DNA from 3 places in the Mesorhizobium sp. M0139 genome. Region 2 is predicted to be linked to each of the others. Evidence: riboswitches for the same ligand, from Rfam matches in the RefSeq annotation. Region 2 holds a riboswitch; each other region holds the start of a gene.
What was found. A riboswitch is a leader RNA that binds a small molecule or an ion and turns the genes downstream of it on or off. The one in region 2 is predicted to bind thiamine pyrophosphate.

Region 1: it holds a riboswitch for thiamine pyrophosphate, as region 2 does, so the genes downstream of both, thiB (thiamine ABC transporter substrate binding subunit) here and NKJ58_RS29920 (YkoF family thiamine/hydroxymethylpyrimidine-binding protein) in region 2, are expected to answer to the same signal.
Region 3: it holds a riboswitch for thiamine pyrophosphate, as region 2 does, so the genes downstream of both, thiC (phosphomethylpyrimidine synthase ThiC) here and NKJ58_RS29920 (YkoF family thiamine/hydroxymethylpyrimidine-binding protein) in region 2, are expected to answer to the same signal.

Annotation. Positions count from the first base shown of each region.
Region 1 is NZ_JAMYTN010000001.1:19,070-25,400, forward strand. Features, by position in the region: gene NKJ58_RS00085 (M48 family metalloprotease) at 1-146, opposite strand, end outside; gene thiQ (thiamine ABC transporter ATP-binding protein) at 476-1,240, opposite strand; gene thiP (thiamine/thiamine pyrophosphate ABC transporter permease) at 1,237-2,835, opposite strand; gene thiB (thiamine ABC transporter substrate binding subunit) at 3,056-4,063, opposite strand; TPP riboswitch at 4,107-4,221, opposite strand; gene NKJ58_RS00105 (thiamine diphosphokinase) at 4,384-5,043, shown strand; gene NKJ58_RS00110 (ABC-F family ATP-binding cassette domain-containing protein) at 5,045-6,331, shown strand, end outside.
Region 2 is NZ_JAMYTN010000029.1:23,949-30,279, forward strand. Features, by position in the region: gene NKJ58_RS29885 (hypothetical protein) at 246-572, opposite strand; gene NKJ58_RS29890 (hypothetical protein) at 734-1,036, shown strand; gene NKJ58_RS29895 (DUF1236 domain-containing protein) at 1,378-1,707, shown strand; gene NKJ58_RS29900 (hypothetical protein) at 1,806-2,021, shown strand; gene NKJ58_RS29905 (DUF2934 domain-containing protein) at 2,114-2,353, shown strand; gene NKJ58_RS29910 (hypothetical protein) at 2,513-2,764, opposite strand; partial or broken gene NKJ58_RS29915 (GSU2403 family nucleotidyltransferase fold protein) at 3,030-3,419, opposite strand; TPP riboswitch at 3,609-3,721, shown strand; gene NKJ58_RS29920 (YkoF family thiamine/hydroxymethylpyrimidine-binding protein) at 3,712-4,320, shown strand; gene NKJ58_RS29925 (ABC transporter permease) at 4,576-5,418, shown strand; gene NKJ58_RS29930 (ABC transporter ATP-binding protein) at 5,415-6,197, shown strand; gene NKJ58_RS29935 (ABC transporter substrate-binding protein) at 6,194-6,331, shown strand, end outside.
Region 3 is NZ_JAMYTN010000021.1:39,714-46,044, reverse strand. Features, by position in the region: gene hemA (5-aminolevulinate synthase) at 1-615, shown strand, start outside; gene NKJ58_RS27650 (ATP-grasp domain-containing protein) at 1,186-2,490, shown strand; TPP riboswitch at 2,714-2,830, shown strand; gene thiC (phosphomethylpyrimidine synthase ThiC) at 2,934-4,769, shown strand; gene thiO (glycine oxidase ThiO) at 4,766-5,767, shown strand; gene thiS (sulfur carrier protein ThiS) at 5,736-5,933, shown strand; gene NKJ58_RS27630 (thiazole synthase) at 5,937-6,331, shown strand, end outside.

The sequences.
Region 1 (6,331 bases), on a different contig from region 2:
TATTCGCCGCCATAGGTGGCAAGGATGCGCGGATGTTGCGCCTTCGCCAGTTCGGCAAGCTTGCTGTTGGCGGCGACATTGTCGACCGTGATCGGCTTGTCGGAAGGCTGGAAGCCGGATTCCTGCACTTCGGGAGGCGTGAACATCTGGCAGCTGGCCAGCGCCACGGCAAGGCCGGCCAGCGCGAGGAAGCGCACCAGCGGTCTGCGTTTCAAAGTGTCAGTGCCGGTCGGCAGCACGGCGTTCCTTCAGCTCTCGGCGCATGATTTGGACCGGGGTCCGCGCCAGCGAAAAATCGGTTTCGTTGGCAATCCTGCACACATCAAAAAACCTACAGCGTTTACGCATCCGGCCGGGTGCGGCGCTGTAGGGGCAAATCACGGCTCGTGCCGGACCAGTACTAAGCGGACCTAGCCACATCGACTGGACCATGGCAAGCAAGCGCCACATCACCTGTAGCCGGTTTGGTCGTAAATTATGTCCGCTTCCGGGCAATATCGCGTGATCCGCCCGAACTTGCGCCGATATAGCGCCGAAACGCTTCAGGGCCAGTGCCGTCGAAAAAATCGCCGGCAGGTCCCGTCGCGGCAACCCTGCCATTGTCCAGAAAAACCATCTGCTCGCCGATACGGCGAGCGTCTTCCGGCTGATGCGTGACGAACAGCACCGTCATCGCCCGCTCGGCATGAACGCCGGCCACCAGGTCGAGCATGTCGTCGCGCAGTGCTGGCCCGAGCGAAGCGAACGGCTCGTCGAGCAGCAGCACTGGCCGGTCGCGCACCAGAACGCGGGCGAGCGCCACGCGCTGCCTTTCGCCGCCGGAGAGTTCGCGCGGCAGGCGCATTTCCTTGCCGGCCAGGCCAACGCGGTCAAGCGCCTCGGCGATTGCGGCGCGATCGGCGTCGGTCAGGTTGAGCGATGGCGAGCGGCCGAGCCCGACATTCTTCTCCACCGAGAGATGAGCAAACAGATTGTTTTCCTGGAATACCATCGACACCGGCCGCGCCGAAGGCGGCTCGGCGCCGACATCGGCGGCGCCGATCAGCACACGACCGGACTCCGGCGTCTCGAAACCAGCCACCAGATTGAGCAAGGTCGATTTGCCCGAACCGCTTGCCCCCATGATGGCGGTGATCTTAGATGTATCGAATTCGACATCGAACAGGAATGGCGTTTCGCCATAGCTGAACGAGACCTTGTCCAGCCGGACAGTCGTGCCTTTCTCCACAGCGGACGTCACGATCTCTCTCCCCGTCCCAGCCAGTCTGCCGCGACCACCAATGCAAGGCAGACCGCCCCGAGCAGCAAAGCCAGCCCGGCAGCATCGGCCGTGCGATAGCTGCCCATGCGCGCCAGCAGGAGATAGGGCAAGGTCTGCACCGAATCGCTGCCGAACAGCGCGATGACGCCGAGATCGCCGAGCGACAGTGCCATGGCGAAGGCAAAGCCGGTGGCCAGCGGCCGCCGGAGCGATGGCCAGTCGACCAGAAGCAGCCGGTTCCAGCCCGCAATGCCGAGCTGCGCGCACAGCTTTTCATGGCGCTCGCTCGCCGCATCATAGGCCGGGCGCATCGCGCGGATGGCAAAGGGCATCGCCATCACCGCATTGACGGTGACGACCATGACCGGCGCGATGGCAAAGACATCGCTGACCGTGCGCAGCAGGAGAAACCAGCCGGCGCCGATGACGATGGGCGGCACGACGAGGACGAAGCCGGCGCCGGTGTCGGTGGCATGTTCGAGCAATGAACGGGCACTGGACCGGCGGCGCAGCGACAGTGCCCGCCGCGCCATGATCAGCGACAGTGCCAGCGCCACCGAAAGTAGCGCCGCCGAGAAGGCGAGACCGGCGCTGGTCAGCGTCGCCTGACGCACGGCACTCTCGCCCGCCAGCCGGCCGAGATCGGCGCCGAGGCCGGAGGCAACGGTGGCCGCCATCGGTCCGGCGACGAACAGCAAGGCGAGCACGATCAGGACGGCGTTGAACGCTGTTTCTGCTTTGCCGGCCAAGTGATAGCGGCGCGGCGCGACAGGCAAATTGGCGTCGCCGGTCACATTGGCGCCGAGCCGCGTCAGCGCCAGCATGACGGCGAAAGTCAGCGCGATCTGTAGCACCGTCAGCGTCACCGCTCGCGCCGGATCGAAGTCGAAACGCAGCGCCTGATAGATGGCGACTTCCAGCGTCGTCGCCGCCGGCCCGCCGCCGAGGATCAGGACGATGGTGAAGGAGGTGATGCAAAGCATGAAGACAAGCCCGGCGACGCCCGGCAGCGCGGCGCGCAGCACCGGCCACTCGATCAGCCGGAAGGCTGGCCTCGCCCCCATGCCGAGCTGGCTCGCCAGCCGCCATTGATCGGCCGGCACCGTTCCCAGCGCTTCGAGGAACAGCCGGGTGGCCAGCGGCAGGTTGAAGAAGACGTGGGCGACGAGGATGCCCGACAGCCCATAGATGTCGGGCCAGCTCTGGCCACCGATCGCGGCGAAATAACCGGCGCGGCCATAGAGCGCCAGTATTCCCAGCGCTCCGACAATTGCCGGCAAGGCAAGGGGCACAGTGAATAGCTGCAGGATGAAGCCGCGTCCGAAGAAGCGCGGATGCCGCGACAGCGCCCGGGCGACGAAGAGCGCCGGTACGGCGGAAAGCAGAGTCGAGAGCGCAGCCTGCCAGAGCGTGAAGCGGACAACGCGCAGGAGATAGAGGTCAAAGGCGGACGCGGCGCCGGAAAGGTCGTGCGCGCCTTCGCGGATAAGGCCGGCGAAGGCGCCACCGATCAGCAGCGCGATTGCCGCAAGCGCGACAATGCCGGCCGTGATGCGGGGGTCAGAGCGTTGCACTCTTTACCGGGCGTCGCGTTCCTTCGCGCCCCCCTCTGTCCTGCCGGACATCTCCCCCACGAGGGGGGAGATTGGCGGTTTTAGCGCTCCGCTCATTCCTGCAGCTTCGGAGATTGGCGAAAGTCAACGTAAAGGCCAATCTCCCCCCTCGTGGGGGAGATGTCCGGCAGGACAGAGGGGGGCGCCGTAGAGCACTCATCTTTTGACTATACAGCCAAATCTACTTGCTCATCACCGCCAGCCATTCATCCACCCAGGCCTTGCGATTTGCCGCGACCTCTTCCGGGCTGAACAGCAAGGTCTTCGCCGGCTTGACCAGCCTATCAAAAGCCGGATTGAGCGGCTTGTCGGTTTTCCCGGCCGGGAACATCCAGTTGGTCTCCGGAATGACATCCTGGAATTTCGGCCCGGTCATGAAGGCCAGGAACTTCGCCGCCAGCGGATTCTTCGCGCCCGTGGTGGTGATGCCGGCGACCTCGATCTGCAGATACTCGCCTTCCTCGAACGAGGCCGCCTGGTAGCGCCCGGTGTTCTCCGCCACCATGTGGTAGGCCGGCGACGTCGTATAGGAAAGCACCATCGGCGCCTCGCCCTTGGTGAACAGGCCGTAGGCCTCGCTCCAGCCCGGCGTCACCGTCAGCACTTTGCCCTTGAGTTTCGCCCAGGCTTCCGGCGCCTTGTCGCCATAGACCGACTTAACCCACAGCAGCAGGCCAAGGCCCGGCGTCGACGTCCTCGGATCCTGGATGACGATCTTGTCGGCGGCATCGCCCTCGACCAATTTCTTCAGGCTCTTCGGTGGGTTCTTCAGCTTCTCGGTGTCGTAGACGACGGCGAAATAGCCATAATCGTAGGGCACGAAAGTGTCGTCGCTCCAGCCGCCCGGCACGTTGTTTTCAGCCACCGCGCCATGTGGGACAAACAGGCCGGAAGCCTTGGCTTCCGCGGTGAGGTTGGTATCGAGGCCAAGCACGATATCGGCTTTGGTCGACGCACCTTCGAGCTTGACGCGATTGAGCAGCGCGACGCCGTCGGCCACCGAGACGAAGTCGACGCTGCAGCCACACTCGGCCTCGAATTCCTTCTTCACCTGGGGGCCTGGACCCCAGTCGGCAGTGAAACTCTCATAGGTATAGATCGTGAGTTTTTCCTGCGCGCACGCAGGGCTTGCCAGTAGCGAAACAGCAAGCCCAAGCGCTGGGACAAGACGGGACAAAAAAATGCGCATCGGCGCCTCCTTCATTCGTGTTGAAAGGAATTGAGGCGTCGGGCTGTCCGAAGCGTCTAATCCCTCCGCCGGTACAAACCGGATCAGGTTCAGCGGGTTGGCGAGACTGCCTCTCAGCCGGTCCGCGAAGATCGCGTCCGGCACCCCGTTAGAGCGTTTCGACACATAGGCCCGGCCAAGGTGCCACGCAAGTGGAAGTTTGCCCGAGCGTGATCCCGGAAAGTGGAATCCGTTTCCGGAAAAAGATCATGCTCCAACAAAGAGTGACGGTGCCGCTCGGCCTTCCGTTTCGTCGGCGGGGCTGGTAAGGGCCAGCGGATATGAGCACATTCACCATCCTGCTTGGCGGCGATCTCGTCCGCACGCCGCGGCTCGACCGCCAGGTCGCGGGCACGCGCGTCATCGCCGCCGACGCCGGCATCGATCATGCCCGCCTGCTCGGCGTGATGCCGGAGCTGTGGGTCGGCGATTTCGATTCCGTGCCGGCGGACCTGCCTGCCGATCTCGCCGCCGTGCCGCGGGAGGTGTTTCCTCCCGAAAAGGACAAGACCGATGGCGAACTGGCGATCGCGGCGGCATTGGAACGCGGCGCCACCAGCCTGGTGCTGGCCGGCGCTTTCGGCGGCAAGCGCGCCGACCACGCCTTCCTCCATCTGGCGCTCAGCCTGCGGCTGGCCGAGGCCGGCACAAAATTGCTGTTGACCAGCGGAGCGCAGGAAGGCGCCCCTCTGCTGCCTGGCAAGGCCGGCTTCGACTATGCCGACGGAACGCTGTTTTCGGTGCTCGGCTTTTCCGATCTTTCGGGCCTCACCGTGTCCGGCGCGAAGTGGCCGCTCGACCATGTCGAGGTCGTGTTCGGCTCGTCGCTGACCATCTCGAACGAGGTCAAGTCCAACACGACCGGGGGCGGCCTCGAAATCGCGCTCGGCCATGGCCGCGCGCTGCTGCTCGCCCACCCCTACCCCTTGCCTGAAAGCTGACATGGCCCCGCCCCTTCTCAACCTCGACGGCATAAGACTGACCTTTGGCGGCACGCCGCTGCTCGATGGCGCCGAACTGACGGCGTCCGCCGGTGACAAGATCGCGCTCGTCGGCCGCAACGGCTCCGGCAAGTCGACGCTCCTGAAGATTGCTGCTGGTCTGATCGAGCCGCAAGACGGCGAGGTCTTCCGCCAGCCTTCGGCAACGGTGCGCTATCTCCCGCAAATGCCCGACATGGACGGCTTTGCCAATGTGCGCGCCTATGTCGAGGCCGGGCTTGGGCCTGCCGACGATCCCTACCGCGCCACATATCTGATGGAGCATCTCGGCCTCGCCGGCACGGAGAACCCCAACGATCTCTCCGGCGGCGAGGCGCGCCGCGCAGCACTTGCCCGCGTCATGGCGCCCGAACCCGATATTCTGCTGCTTGATGAGCCGACGAACCATCTCGATTTGTCGGTCATCGAATGGCTGGAAGAAGAGCTTGTCCGGACGTCTTCGGCGCTGATCGTCATCTCGCACGACCGTCGCTTCCTCGAACGCGTCTCGCGCGCCACTGTCTGGCTCGACCGTGGCCAGACCCGCCGCCTCGACAAGGGCTTTGGCCATTTCGAGGAATGGCGCGACCTTGTGCTGGAAGAGGAAGAGCGCGAACAGCACAAGCTCGGCCGCCAGATCGTGCGCGAGGAGCATTGGCTGCGCTATGGCGTGACGGCTCGCCGCAAACGCAACATGCGCCGCCTGGGCGAACTGCAGACCATGCGCCAGCGTTTTCGCGGCCATCGCGGCGCCGAGGGCTCGGCGACCATGGTGGCCAGCGACGCCGCCGAATCCGGCAAGCTGGTGATCGAGGCCAAGAACATCGAGAAGAGTTTTGGCGACCTGACCGTGGTCAAGGGCTTCTCGACCCGCATCCAGCGCGGCGATCGCGTCGGCCTTGTCGGGCCGAACGGCGCCGGCAAGACGACGCTGTTGAAGATGCTCACCGGCGAGATGAAGCCCGATGCCGGCTCGGTGCGGCTCGGCACCAATCTGGAAATCGCCACGCTCGACCAGAAGCGCGAGGCGGTCGATCCGGCCGAGACCCTGGCGCAGTATCTCACGGACGGGCGCGGCGAAAACCTCGTCATCAATGGCGAGCAGCGCCATGTCGTGTCCTACATGAAGGATTTCCTGTTCAAGCCGGAACAGGCGCGCACCCCGGTGCGCGAGCTGTCCGGCGGCGAACGGGCGCGGCTGCTCCTGGCGCGTGTTCTGGCGCGGCCGGCCAACCTTCTGGTGCTCGAC
Region 2 (6,331 bases):
ACTTCGCGTTCGTGCTTCTCGGCTGCCTCGCGGCTGTCGAACGTGCTGAGATTGCGTCGCCGTCCAGCCCTTGACCACAAGGGCTAAGCCAAAATCGCCAAGGCGCCTTAAACGAAGGATCCGGCCAGCCGGATCCTTCGAAATATCAATCGCGATGCTCCGGCATCGCCTTCAGCTCATCCTTGGTCCAACTGGTGACGGCGTGGACGTCCCGGGAAACTTCTCGAAAGTCCGCGGTCGCTGCCTTACACGTCGTCGAACGGGCCGCCGCGCCTCGCCAGGTCGTGACCAATGGCGGCTTCCTCGGCGTCGTCGGGCAAGGCATCGTCACTGTCCTGGTAGGGGTTGTCGTCATCCTCCTCGGGCAGTTCGCCTTCCTTCTCGACACCGGTGGTGTCCGGCAGGCTTTCCTCATCTGCTCCGTCGGGCAGGACCGTTGCGCCACGCAGCGCATCCCAATCCTGCCGACCCGGCGTCGGCGCTTCCACGTCATCATTGGCGATCCTGTCGCGGGCATCGTTTTTGCTCGGTGGCGCCTCGACCTCGTCATTGGGTTTTCTGTTTCGTTCCATGATTGCCTCCTCTGGGCGGCTTAGCGTCGAGAAGGTGGAACTCACTTCCGGCTGCCAGGTTCCAGCAACCACTCCAGCTTCAGTGGAACCAATTGCCGCCAGTCTGCTTTGCCAAGGACTAGTCTGCTTTGCCAAGGAGATGAATCCAGAGGAGCTGGACCATGAAGACTTTCCCCCTCATCCCATGCGTGCTGCTCTTGGCGCTGGTCGACCCGGCGGCCGCGCAGGACAATAGCGACCAGAACGGCCCTGCCGCGCCTTGCCAAGCGCAGCCTCAGGACGATGGTCAGAAGCCGCCGGTCGCCAATGGCGGCGGCGAATCGACCAGCACGCTCGGTCCCTGCGGCGGCGTGCTGCAGCCGCCGCCCAGTGGTGACCAGGGTATGACGCAGCCGCCGCCGGATCAGGGCAAGACGCCGGTGATCAAGCCTGGCGAGGTGCCTGGGCAGCCGCCGAAGCAATGACCTTTGCTTGAAACTTCACGGCGTGGCACGAAGGCGGTCGGTTCCGATCTTGGCCGGGCGACGCGGTCACCGGATCAATGCCGGCGCCGGCCGCAATCGCCACCGGAATTGGAGCCGTGCATCATCCATGTCGAAGGTCTCCTGAGGGATTGTGCTTCAATGCGAATCTTGCGGGTGCGGGTTCTGCGGGCATGACCGGGCTGCCGATCAATTTAGTCTCCGCTTGCGGAACAAGACCGTACCGGCTGCGTTTGCCTCCAGGAGCCCGCCACCTCGATCTGCGCTGTTTTCGCCTCATGCGGGAACACGGCGGAGCTCGCCAACAACGACAGGAGACGAAGATGAAAACCATCCTTATTCCCGCCGTCGCCGGGCTCGCCATGATCGCTGGTATCGGCATTGCCGCCGCCGACGAGGTGATCGTCACGCAGCCGGCACAGCAGCAGGTGATCATCACCCCGGAACAGCGCACGGTCGTGCACCAGTACGTAAAGAAACATCCGCTTGCCTCTGTCAATCTGCTCGGCGTCGAATTGAATGTCGGCACTGCCTTGCCTGACACTGTCGAGCTGCAGGAGGTTCCCGACGTTCAGTACAGATACGCCGTCGTCGACAACCATACCGTGTTGGTCGACCCCAGCACGCGCAGGATTGTCGAGGTGGTCGAGTAACGCTCGACAACCTAACCATTCATCGGTGATACGGCCCTGTCGTTCTTCCCAAAAGGGCGGCAGGGCCGAATGACGAACATGATGAAAGGAGAATTGCCATGTTGCCGCATGTCGAGACCCCGAACTCCGCCAATGTTGCGGCGTGTTGCGACAAGTTGCTGGCCGAGCGCAACACGGCGCTGTTATCGATGAAGGAAGCGATCGCGCTCCTGCGGGAGCGCACCGGCACCGATCGTTCGGATGCCGACCTCGCGGGGCTGATCGTCAAGAAAGCGGCGCTGCTCGGCGTTGCGGTGATTTCCGACCCGCGCTGAGATGTCTCGTCACTCAAGACGCCGGCCGAATTTTCGGCTAATGTTTTCGTGGAATCTGGACCAACCGACCGGACCCAACCACGGAGGCTTAAGTGACGGACGACAAACAGGACCGCATTCGCCAGCGCGCGCACGAGATCTGGGAAAAGGCCGGCCGGCCTGAAGGCGCGCATCAGGAACACTGGGAGCAGGCCACGGCTGAAGTCGATGGCGCGGTCGCCAAGCCAAAAAAGGCGGCGAAGAAAGCTGACGCCAAGCCCGCCAAGGCAGCCGCCAAGCCAAAGGCAGCGAAGCCTGCCGCCGCAAAGTCCGGCAAAGCCAAATCGAAATAAGGCCAAGTCGAAATAAGACCAGTCGAAATAAAGCAAGGCCGGAATTCGCTGGCCGGGCCATCCTTGGCGCCCGCCGTTCAGGCGCGCCCGAGCCTCTCAACCTGACGAATTGCGCCTGCGACGGGCAGCGCAATTCCTTGTGTTTGGCGACAGGCGCCCTCATGCCTCCCAGGCATAACTCGACAGCGCAAAGCGAATGCCGGCAGCTGTCATGGCCAGTTCGCATTCGGTGATCTGGCGCAGGTGGCGCAGATAGCGCGTCACGGTCTGTGGCAGCCAGCCGGCGCAGGCCTCTACATAGGCGCGGCTGTGAACAAGGGTGCCGGTCGACAGCCTCTCGTCCTTCTCGGCAACGACTTTCAGATATTGGCGGATGAAGCGGATGTCGTCGGCGATGTCCTGGCTGGCCATTCGCCAGGCCCCGGCGAGGCGTTGGCACTGATCGAATGACAAGGGCAACAAAGGGGGCGGCAATAAAGGCGGCGGCAACAAAGGCGGCGGCAATGACGGGGGTGACAGCAAAGGCCGAGAGAGATCGGCGAAGGCAACATGGTTCGCTGTGCTCAAGGACATTCCTCTCTGCGAAAAGAGATATCGTACTTTATGTACGAATAAGCGTCAAGCCAATTTCGTACGGTTGGGACGATGGAAATGAATATAGCAGCGGTCGCTTCAGCTAATCCCGCATCGTGAATCCTTCAGGAGTCGCACCAATTTCGCGGAGGGATTTCCCCAGGATGGTGTGACTGTTTTCCCTCGTGGCGGCGTCGAACAGGTTCAAGCCGCCCCGGATCGTCTCGCGCCAGTTTTCGCCCTTGTCCCACGCTTCCATGAAGGCGAAGGCAAGGTCGTCCTGGCGACGCGTGGCTTCGAGCGCTTGGGTCAGCAGGCGCGCTTGATGGAGATCCTTCTCCCGCTTGGCGCCAGCGCTCGGCCCGCGTCGCGAGGCGACGATCAGCTTGTGGATGGCGTAGCGCTGGGGCGAGGGGACCAGCACAGGCAAGCCCGAGCGATGCAGGAGCACAGTCCGGATGGGGTCGCGGATAAGGAAATCCAGAAACCGTAAGGGCTGCGCGGAGTCTCTGCCGTTTTCTTAATTTCAACGCAGTTATAAGAAGTTCGTGGAAACGTTATAACGCAACGAACTGACGAGTCGTCTGTTAACGCCCGGGCGCCCGGCACGTCTGGCCCAAAACACTTTCCCGCAGTGCCTCAACAAACGGCTTCCCCAATGCCGCGAACGGTGCTTTAACCCGCCCATCCACAGGGGTGCTCCGTATCGTCGGGGCTGAGATGAGGGCGGCAAGCCTTCGGACCCTAAAGCTGATCTGGATAATACCAGCGGAGCGAGGCGGGCGATGTTTTCAGGCGCACAGATTTCCCTTTATCCCATGACCGACGATTTCGTCGGCGTCATCCTCGGCGCGCTCGGCGCGCTCGATCCCTGGCGCGACCGGCTGCGGATCGAAACCGATGACATCTCGACCCTTATGGTCGGGCCGCCCGAGGTGCTGTTTCCCGCCATGCGCGACCTGTTCGTCGCGGCGGCCAAAAGCGGCAAGCACTGCGTGCTTTCGGCGGCGGTCTCGCGCGGCTGTCCGGGCGAGCCCGACGATCCGATCTGCCGCTCCGACGAGACCGGCGGCCCCGCCATTCCGCTGGACGAGCGCAAGATCGCCGCGATCCGCGCTGTCCAGGCCACGCCGTCGACCGGCCAGCCGGTGGCGGCGCAGTTCTCGCTCTACGTTATGGGCACGGGCGACCATATGGACGAGATCTACGGCTGCATCGATTTCCTGAAACAGTCCGGCGTCTTTGAGCGCTCAAAGAACTTCTGCACCAAATTGCGTGGCGATGCCGGTGCGGTGTTTGCCACGCTCAACGAGGCCTTCTGCCGCTTCGGCCCCGGCGCCGGCCACGTCACCCTCGACATCACGATCTCGGCGAACAGCCCGAGCGCCGTCTGAGCCGCGGCTCAAGCGTCGTTCCTTGAGGATATTGCCGTGGCTGGTTTATCTGACCCATTGCGTGGAGGAGATGCCTCTGACCCCTCAGCACAGAGAGGAGGGGAGCCATTGGCGATTGGCGAAGACCGCGATGCCCACGAATCTCCCCCCTCGAGCAGGAGATGGCCGGCAGGCCAGAGGGGGTCCCAGCGCGTGGAGCGCCGACGTCCTTTTCGCATCGGCAAGGCGTGGGCGCTCTATGCGAGACGACCCCCTCTGTCGCCTTCGGCGACATCTCCCCCTCGAGGGGGGAGATTAGCCGCAGCCATCGCCAAGACCATCCCCGCCGCCTGCGCCTCCGCCCTGCTCCTCGCGGCGTGGGAGCTCTACGCCCGCTATGGTGGCGCTGCGCCCACCATGCTGCCGGCGCCGTCGCGCGTGCTGCAGCAGGCCTGGGAGCATCGCGCTGCCCTTGCCGACAACACGCTGCCCACCATCCGCGCCACATCAGCCGGCTTCGCCTGCTCGTTGGTCGCTGCCTTCGTGCTTTCGGCGCTGGTCGATTTCTTGGCCCCGCTGCGCCGCGCGCTGTTTCCGCTGCTGATTGTCAGCCAGACCTTGCCGCTGGTCGCGATTGCGCCGCTCATCGTACTGTGGTTCGGCTTCGGGCTGATGCCAAAAATCTTGCTTGTGGCGCTCGTTACCTTCTTCCCGATGATGGTGGCGCTGGTCGAGGGTTTTGCCGCGACCAGCAAGGCGATTTCGCAGATGCTCGCCACCATGGGGGCAGGGCGCTGGCGCATCTTCTGGCTGGCGCGCCTGCCTTCGGCGCTGCCCTATTTCTTCGCCGGGCTGCGCATCTCCATCACCTACGCCGTCGTCGGCGCGATCTTCGCCGAATATGCGGGGGCGGCGAAGGGGCTGGGCATCTACATGCTCAATGCCAAGAACAACTTTCGGCCCGATCTGGTGCTCGCCGCGGTCGCCGTCAGCGCCGCGCTCACGCTTGTCTTGTTCGCCATTGCGGTGCTCGTCCAGCGCTTCGCCATGCCTTGGGAGAATGCAGGGAGCGAAAGCCGCGACGGCAAGGTTGAAGCTGCAGAAGAGAACCGTCAATGACGCGGCTCGAACTCCGGGACATCAGGAAGAACTTCGGCGCGCTTGAGGTGCTCGCCGGCATTTCGCTTCATGTCGCGGCCGGCGAGTTCGTCTCCATCCTCGGCCCTTCCGGCGCCGGCAAGTCGACGCTGTTCCAGTTGCTGACCGGCGCGCTGAAAGGCGAGGGCGACATGCGCTTCGACGGCGCGCCATTGCAGGGCAGCCCCTTCGCCTTCATGCCGCAGCGCGACGCGCTGATGCCGTGGCGGCGCGTCATCGACAATGTGACGCTGGGGCTGGAAGTGCAGGGTCTTGGCCGCAAGGCGGCGCGCGAACGCGTCGCGCCGTTGTTCGCTGAGTTCGGCCTTGCCGGTTTCGAGCGCGCCTGGCCGGCCGAGCTTTCCGGCGGCATGCGCCAGCGCGCCGCCCTTTTGCGCACCGTGGTGCAGCAGCGCGACATGCTGCTGCTCGACGAGCCCTTTGGCGCGCTGGATGCACTGACCCGCGCGGGTATGCAGCGCTGGCTGGAAGGCATGTGGCAGCGCCACCGCTGGACGGCGCTGCTGATCACCCATGACGTGCGCGAAGCCGTCTACCTCTCCGATCGCATCTATCTGATGTCGGCGCGGCCGGCCCGCATCATCGGCGAGATTGCCGTGCCGCTGCCGCGCCCGCGCACCACCGGCAGCGATGCCGCGCGCCAGGCCGCCGCGCTCGAAGCCGACATCCTCGACACGCTGCTCAATCCCGGGACTGACCGGCCCTCGTTCCCGCAGACCGCTCAAAGGAGTTTTTCATGACCGAATTCACACGCCGGCAGGCTTTGCTGCTGACGCTGGCTGCCGGACTGCCGCTTGCCTCTCGCGCTCATGCGGCTACGCAAAAAATCACCGTCGCGCTCGACTGGACGGTCAACACCAACCATGTCGGCCTG
Region 3 (6,331 bases), on a different contig from region 2:
TGTGACATGGCGGACGAATTTGGCGCAATGACGTTTCTGGATGAAGTTCATGCATCGGGAATGTACGGTCCGAAAGGCGCCGGCATTGCCGCGGAACTTGGCATCATGGATCGTCCAACCATCATCGAAGGGACGCTAGGTAAGGCGTTCGGCTCGATGGGGGGTTATGTGACCGGACCTGCCTCCATTGTTGACAGCATACGAAGCTTCTCGATCGGTTTCATTTTCACCACGGCGCTTGCGCCAGCGCTGGCGGCTGGTGCGCTGGCAGCGCTGCGCCATCTTCGCGATTCAGATTCAGAACGAATTGATCTGCACCGGAAAACGAAACTTTTAATCGGATTGCTGAAAGAGGCGGGCATCCCCGTCATGCCGACCCGAAGCCACATCATTCCTGTGCTTATTGGTGATCCATTCCGTTGCAAGGAAGCGTCCCGCCAGCTTCTGAATCAGCATGGAATATACGTTCAGCCAATTCTGGCGCCGAGTGTTCCGGTGGGAACCGAGCGGTTCAGGGTGACGGTTACGCCTGCCCATAGTACGACAGATATTCGGACGTTCGTCGATGCGCTCAGGCAGGTTCTGCTGCGGGACAATCTTGGCAAGGCTGCCTAATGTAAATGCTGGGGACGACAGGGCGCGCAGCCTCAGACCTGATTATATCAGCCGGGCTCGCCGAGGTGGAAGCGGCGGTCAGCGATCCGGTTCTGACGCCCGATCGCATCTTCGAATGTCATCGGAAAGCAGTTCCGTAACCCGCAATGACAGCTTTCGCGATCTTAAATGATGTGACTCCATGATTGAATGGGGCCGTTTGACGACTTGCTGCTTACACATCGGGCCGGTTTCAGATTCAGGGCTCACCATGAGCCGGTATGACCAGAGCGCATGTTCTTGTGCTGCGAGTTTGATGTGGCTTGGCGTGCCCTACCCGAGGGGTAGGTCACGCCCAGGCCCACGGGATCACACACCAACCCCAGCTAACCTGGTTTGAACGGAGCAAGCCTCCGACGCCGTCCTAATCAAAAACGCTGCAACAGATCCTTCAAATCAATTTACAAGATTTTTACAACCGTCAGTCGTTGACAATGGTACGGCACCGCGAGTCTGAGGTCCGGCACGGCCACAAAAGTGACGCCGGTACCCTCGGACCGCCGCCAGCACGCAACATCGGGATTAACAGCAATGGTAAGAAGAAGAGCGCTCATATTGGTCGAAGGCCATAGGGGTACTGGTCAGCTATACGTCCAAGCGGCTCAGTGTCTTGGTCTTCATCCAATTACTCTGACGGCTGATCCACCTCGGTACGACTATCTTTCGGCGGAAAACGTTGAGGCAATCCGTGTCGACACTGGCAATCTCGAAGCGTTGGTCCGCGAAAGTTCGCGGCTGCGTGCTACCCACGACATTGCTGGCATTACTGGCTTTGCCGGGGACCATGAATCGATCTATGCGACAGTTGGCAAGCTTTGCCGGCATTTCGATCTACCGGGACCGAACCCTGAATCGATTGAACGAAGCTGCGACAAATTCAAGCAACGCCAACTCCTCGCGCAGGCCGGCGTTCCAATACCGGCTTATCGGTTGGCAACGAATGCGGCGGAGGTAGAAAGCTCGGCTGCAGAGATCGGCCTGCCCGTGATTCTTAAGCCGGCAGTAGGCAGCGGCAGCATGGGTGTCCGATTGTGCCGCAGCCTCGAAGACGTAGCCGAACATACGACCTATCTATTGGGCGGAAAGCACATATGGCGGTCTACACCGAAAATACTCGTCGAAGAATTCGCACAGGGCCCGTTCTATAGCATTAATGTTATGGGGAATGAGGTCGTTGCGATTTGCGCCAATGACTTTGGTCCCCTCCCCCATTTCGTCATACGTGAGGTGACGTATCCGGCCCTGCTAACCGATCAGGAGCGTGAGCGCATCGCCGATGTTTCGCTGAGCTGTTTGCGGGCTCTCGGCCTTGGCTGGGGGCCAACTAACATTGAACTCCGGTGCACGAAACGCGGTCCAGTTGTCATTGAAGTCAATCCGCGTCTTAGTGGCGCGCCCGACCCTCAACTGGTCCAGTTAGCTTACGGTGTCGACCTCGTCACCGAGCACATCAAGCTTGTCATTGGCGAGGAATGGGATCTGCGCAAAAAGCATTCGCATACTGCGGCCGCGCGATTCCTGCTTCCTGATCAAGATGGCACCCTGGACTGGATTGGTGGCGACACTCAGGCAGCTGCTATATCAGGTGTGGCCGAGGTCAAATTGAATGTTGAACCCAAGACACCGATCGTCAGGAAGGGGGATTTCCGAGACTGGATTGGACATGTCATTGCCACTTCGCCCAGCCGTGCTGAAACCGAGGGCGCCCTTCAGCGAGCGGTCGACTTGATCGATTGGTCGATCACCCCTTTTCCGGCGACAATAGGAGGTGATCGAGAGCACGATGTTTGTGGGGCGTTCGGGCGGCCCACCAGTTCTGTTCCGATCAGGCATTGACGGCTTAAGATCCTTGAAACGCAGCAGTTCCGTCTACGTCAATGTCACATCAAGTTTGACGAGGCAAATGCAGCTTTGGCCACACCTGCCCTATCTCCCGCGGAACTTCTCCGCGACCCGTGGCGAGGCCGTCGGCCCAATTTGGGCCCAATTTGATTGCCGCCCACCGCCGCCGCAGGACGAACATGCGCTTGACAAGATAACCCCGGCCCGTTCAACCTGAGGCATTCACCAGGGGAGTCCCGGCAAGGGGCTGAGATACTGCTGGCTTTCGCGGCGCAGTGACCCGTTGAACCTGATCCAGTTCATACTGGCGTAGGGACGGTGCAAGCGCTTTGCGGGAGTTTACGCCCGAGGTCCTGTTTCGGCAGGTCGACAGAAGCGTCTTTTCATCCTTCCGGCACAGAACTGGGTCTCCAATGCATGAGCAAAGGAGCCTCAAGATGAATGCCCTTACCCCCGCCGTGTCGACGGGACCGCTGCCCGCCTCGCGGAAGATCCACAAGCCCGGCACCATCCACTTGCAGATCAAAGTGCCGATGCGCGAAATCGCCGTCCATCCGACAGCCGGCGAACCGCCCGTTACCGTCTACGATCCGTCGGGCCCCTATACCGATCCGGCTGTCGAAACCAGCATCGAAAAAGGCCTGGCCCGGCTTCGCCACGAATGGATCTTGGCGCGCGGCGATGTCGAGGGCTGTGACGGCCGCCATGTCCGGCCGGAGGACAACGGATTCGCGACGGGCGAACGCCTGACGCCAGAATTTCCCATCCGCCACCGACCGCTCAGGGCCAAAGCAGGCAAGGCGGTGACGCAGCTTGCCTACGCGCGCGCCGGCATCATCACACCCGAAATGGAGTTCGTCGCCATTCGCGAGAACCTTGGTCGCGAGATCCTGCACGGCAAGCTTGAGCGCGACGGCGAGGCTTTCGGCGCGACGCTGCCCGATTTCGTCACGCCCGAATTTGTGCGTGACGAGGTGGCGCGCGGACGGGCGATCATTCCCGCCAACATCAACCATCCCGAGAGCGAGCCAATGATCATCGGCCGCAATTTCCTGGTCAAGATCAACGCCAATATCGGTAACTCCGCCGTCACATCGTCGATGGCTGAAGAGGTTGAAAAGATGGTGTGGGCGATCCGCTGGGGCGCCGATACGGTGATGGACTTGTCGACCGGCCGCAACATCCACAACATCCGCGACTGGATCGTGCGCAACGCGCCGGTGCCGATCGGCACGGTGCCCCTCTACCAGGCGCTCGAGAAGGTTGGCGGCATAGCCGAGGATCTGACCTGGGAGGTGTACCGCGACACGCTGATCGAACAGGCCGAGCAAGGCGTCGACTATTTCACCATCCACGCCGGCGTGCGGCTGCATTATATCCCGCTGACCGTTGACCGGGTCACGGGTATCGTCTCGCGCGGCGGCTCGATCATGGCCAAATGGTGCCTGCACCATCACCGGGAAAGCTTCCTCTACGAGCACTTCGCCGAAATCTGCGACATCGCCAGAGCCTACGACGTCTCCTTCTCGCTCGGCGACGGTCTTCGTCCAGGCTCGATCGCCGATGCCAATGACGCGGCGCAGTTCGCCGAGCTGGAGACGCTCGGCGAGCTGACGAAGATCGCCTGGGCGAAGGATTGCCAGGTGATGATCGAAGGGCCCGGCCACGTGCCGATGCACAAGATCAAGGCGAACATGGACAAGCAACTCGCCGTCTGCGGCGAGGCGCCGTTCTATACGCTCGGACCGCTGACGACCGACATCGCGCCGGGCTACGACCACATCACCTCAGGCATCGGCGCCGCGATGATCGGCTGGTTCGGCACCGCCATGCTCTGCTACGTCACGCCCAAGGAGCATCTCGGCCTTCCCGATCGCAACGACGTCAAGATCGGCGTGATCACCTACAAGATAGCCGCGCACGCCGCCGACCTGGCGAAGGGCCATCCGGCAGCGAAGGTCAGGGATGATGCGCTTTCGCGCGCGCGCTTCGAGTTCCGCTGGGAGGACCAGTTCAATCTGTCGCTCGATCCCGAAACCGCGCGGTCCTTCCACGACCAGACCTTGCCCAAGGAGGCGCACAAGCTGGCGCATTTCTGCTCGATGTGCGGACCGAAATTCTGCTCGATGCGTATCTCCCACGACATCCGCGCCGAGGCACAGAAAGAGGGCATGGCGGCGATGGCGGCGAAATACCGCGAGGGCGGCGATCTCTACCTGCCGGCGGACGAGACCGGCGCACCGCTCATACCTCAGCCACGTGAGCCATCATGAAGGTCTTGGTCAAAGGGGCGGGCGTTGCCGGCCTCACCGCCGCCTTCGAGTTCGCCGCACGCGGCGCGGCGGTTACCGTTGCCGAGACAAGGCCTGCCCTTGGGGGCAATGCGTCGTGGTTCGCCGGTGGCATGTTGGCGCCGTGGTGCGAGCGTGAAAGCGCCGAGCAGGCGGTGCTGGATCTCGGACGTGACGCTGCCGACTGGTGGGACGCCGCAACGTCCGGCTTGGTAGCACGACGGGGAACACTCGTCGTGGCCGCGCCGCGCGATGCGGGCGAGCTCGACCGGTTCGCCAGCCGCACGACGGGCTATCGGCGCGTCGAGGAAGATGAAATTGCCTTGCTGGAGCCCGACTTAGCCGGCCGCTTCCGCCGCGGATTGCTCTTTCCCGATGAGGGCCATCTCGATCCGCGCCAGGCGATGGCAGCACTTCATGACAAGCTCGCGGCCACGGGGGTCGAGTTCCGCTTCGGCGCCGACGCCCAGCATGTTTTTGGTTTCGATCGTCAGATCGACTGTACGGGAATGGCGGCGCAAAATGGCCGGCTGCGCGGCGTTCGCGGCGAAATGCTGATCCTGCGCACCCCAGACTTCTCGCTGTCGCGCCCGGTCAGGCTGCTGCATCCGCGCTTTCCACTCTATGCCGTGCCGCGCACCGACCACCGTTTCATGATTGGTGCGACGATGATTGAAAGCCAGTCCGCCGGACCGGTTACGGCGCGCTCCATGATGGAGCTTCTGGGTACCGCCTATGCCCTCCATCCGGTCTTTGGCGAGGCCGAGATCGTTGAAACCGGTGTCGGCGTCCGCCCAGCCTTTCCCGACAATTTGCCGCGCGTCGAAACCAAGGAGGAAATCATCGCGATCAACGGGCTCTATCGTCACGGTTTTCTCCTGGCTCCCGCCATGGCGCGCCAGGCTGCCGACCTGGTTTTCACTCAAGACAGAACCAAGGAGCTTGCTCATGAAACTGATGGTCAACGGCGAAGCGCATGAGGTTGCCGCCACAACGCTGGAGGCGCTGCTTGCCGCGCTTGACTATGAGGGCGATTGGCTGGCGACGGCCGTCAACAACGACCTCGTGCACAAATCCAACCGGGCGGAATTCCAGTTGAACGACGGCGACCGGATTGAAATCCTCTCGCCCATGCAGGGCGGCTAGGCCATGATCGAGCTTTATGGAGCCGAGCTTCCGTCGCGCCTGCTTCTTGGCACGGCTCAATATCCTTCGCCGGCCATCCTTGCCTATGCAGTCAGGGCTTCGGGCACGGCGGTGGTGACCGTCTCGTTGCGCCGTGAAATGGCAGGCGGCAGGGCTGGCGAAGAATTCTGGTCGTTGATCCGCTCGCTTGGTGTCAGAATCCTGCCCAACACTGCTGGCTGCCACTCAGTCAAGGAAGCGGTCACGACCGCACAAATGGCGCGCGAAGTCTTCGGTACGAACTGGGTCAAGCTTGAAGTGATCGGCAACCATGACACGCTGCAGCCGGATGTTTTCGGTCTGGTCGAAGCCGCCCGCATCCTGTGCGAGGACGGTTTTGCTGTATTCCCCTATACCAC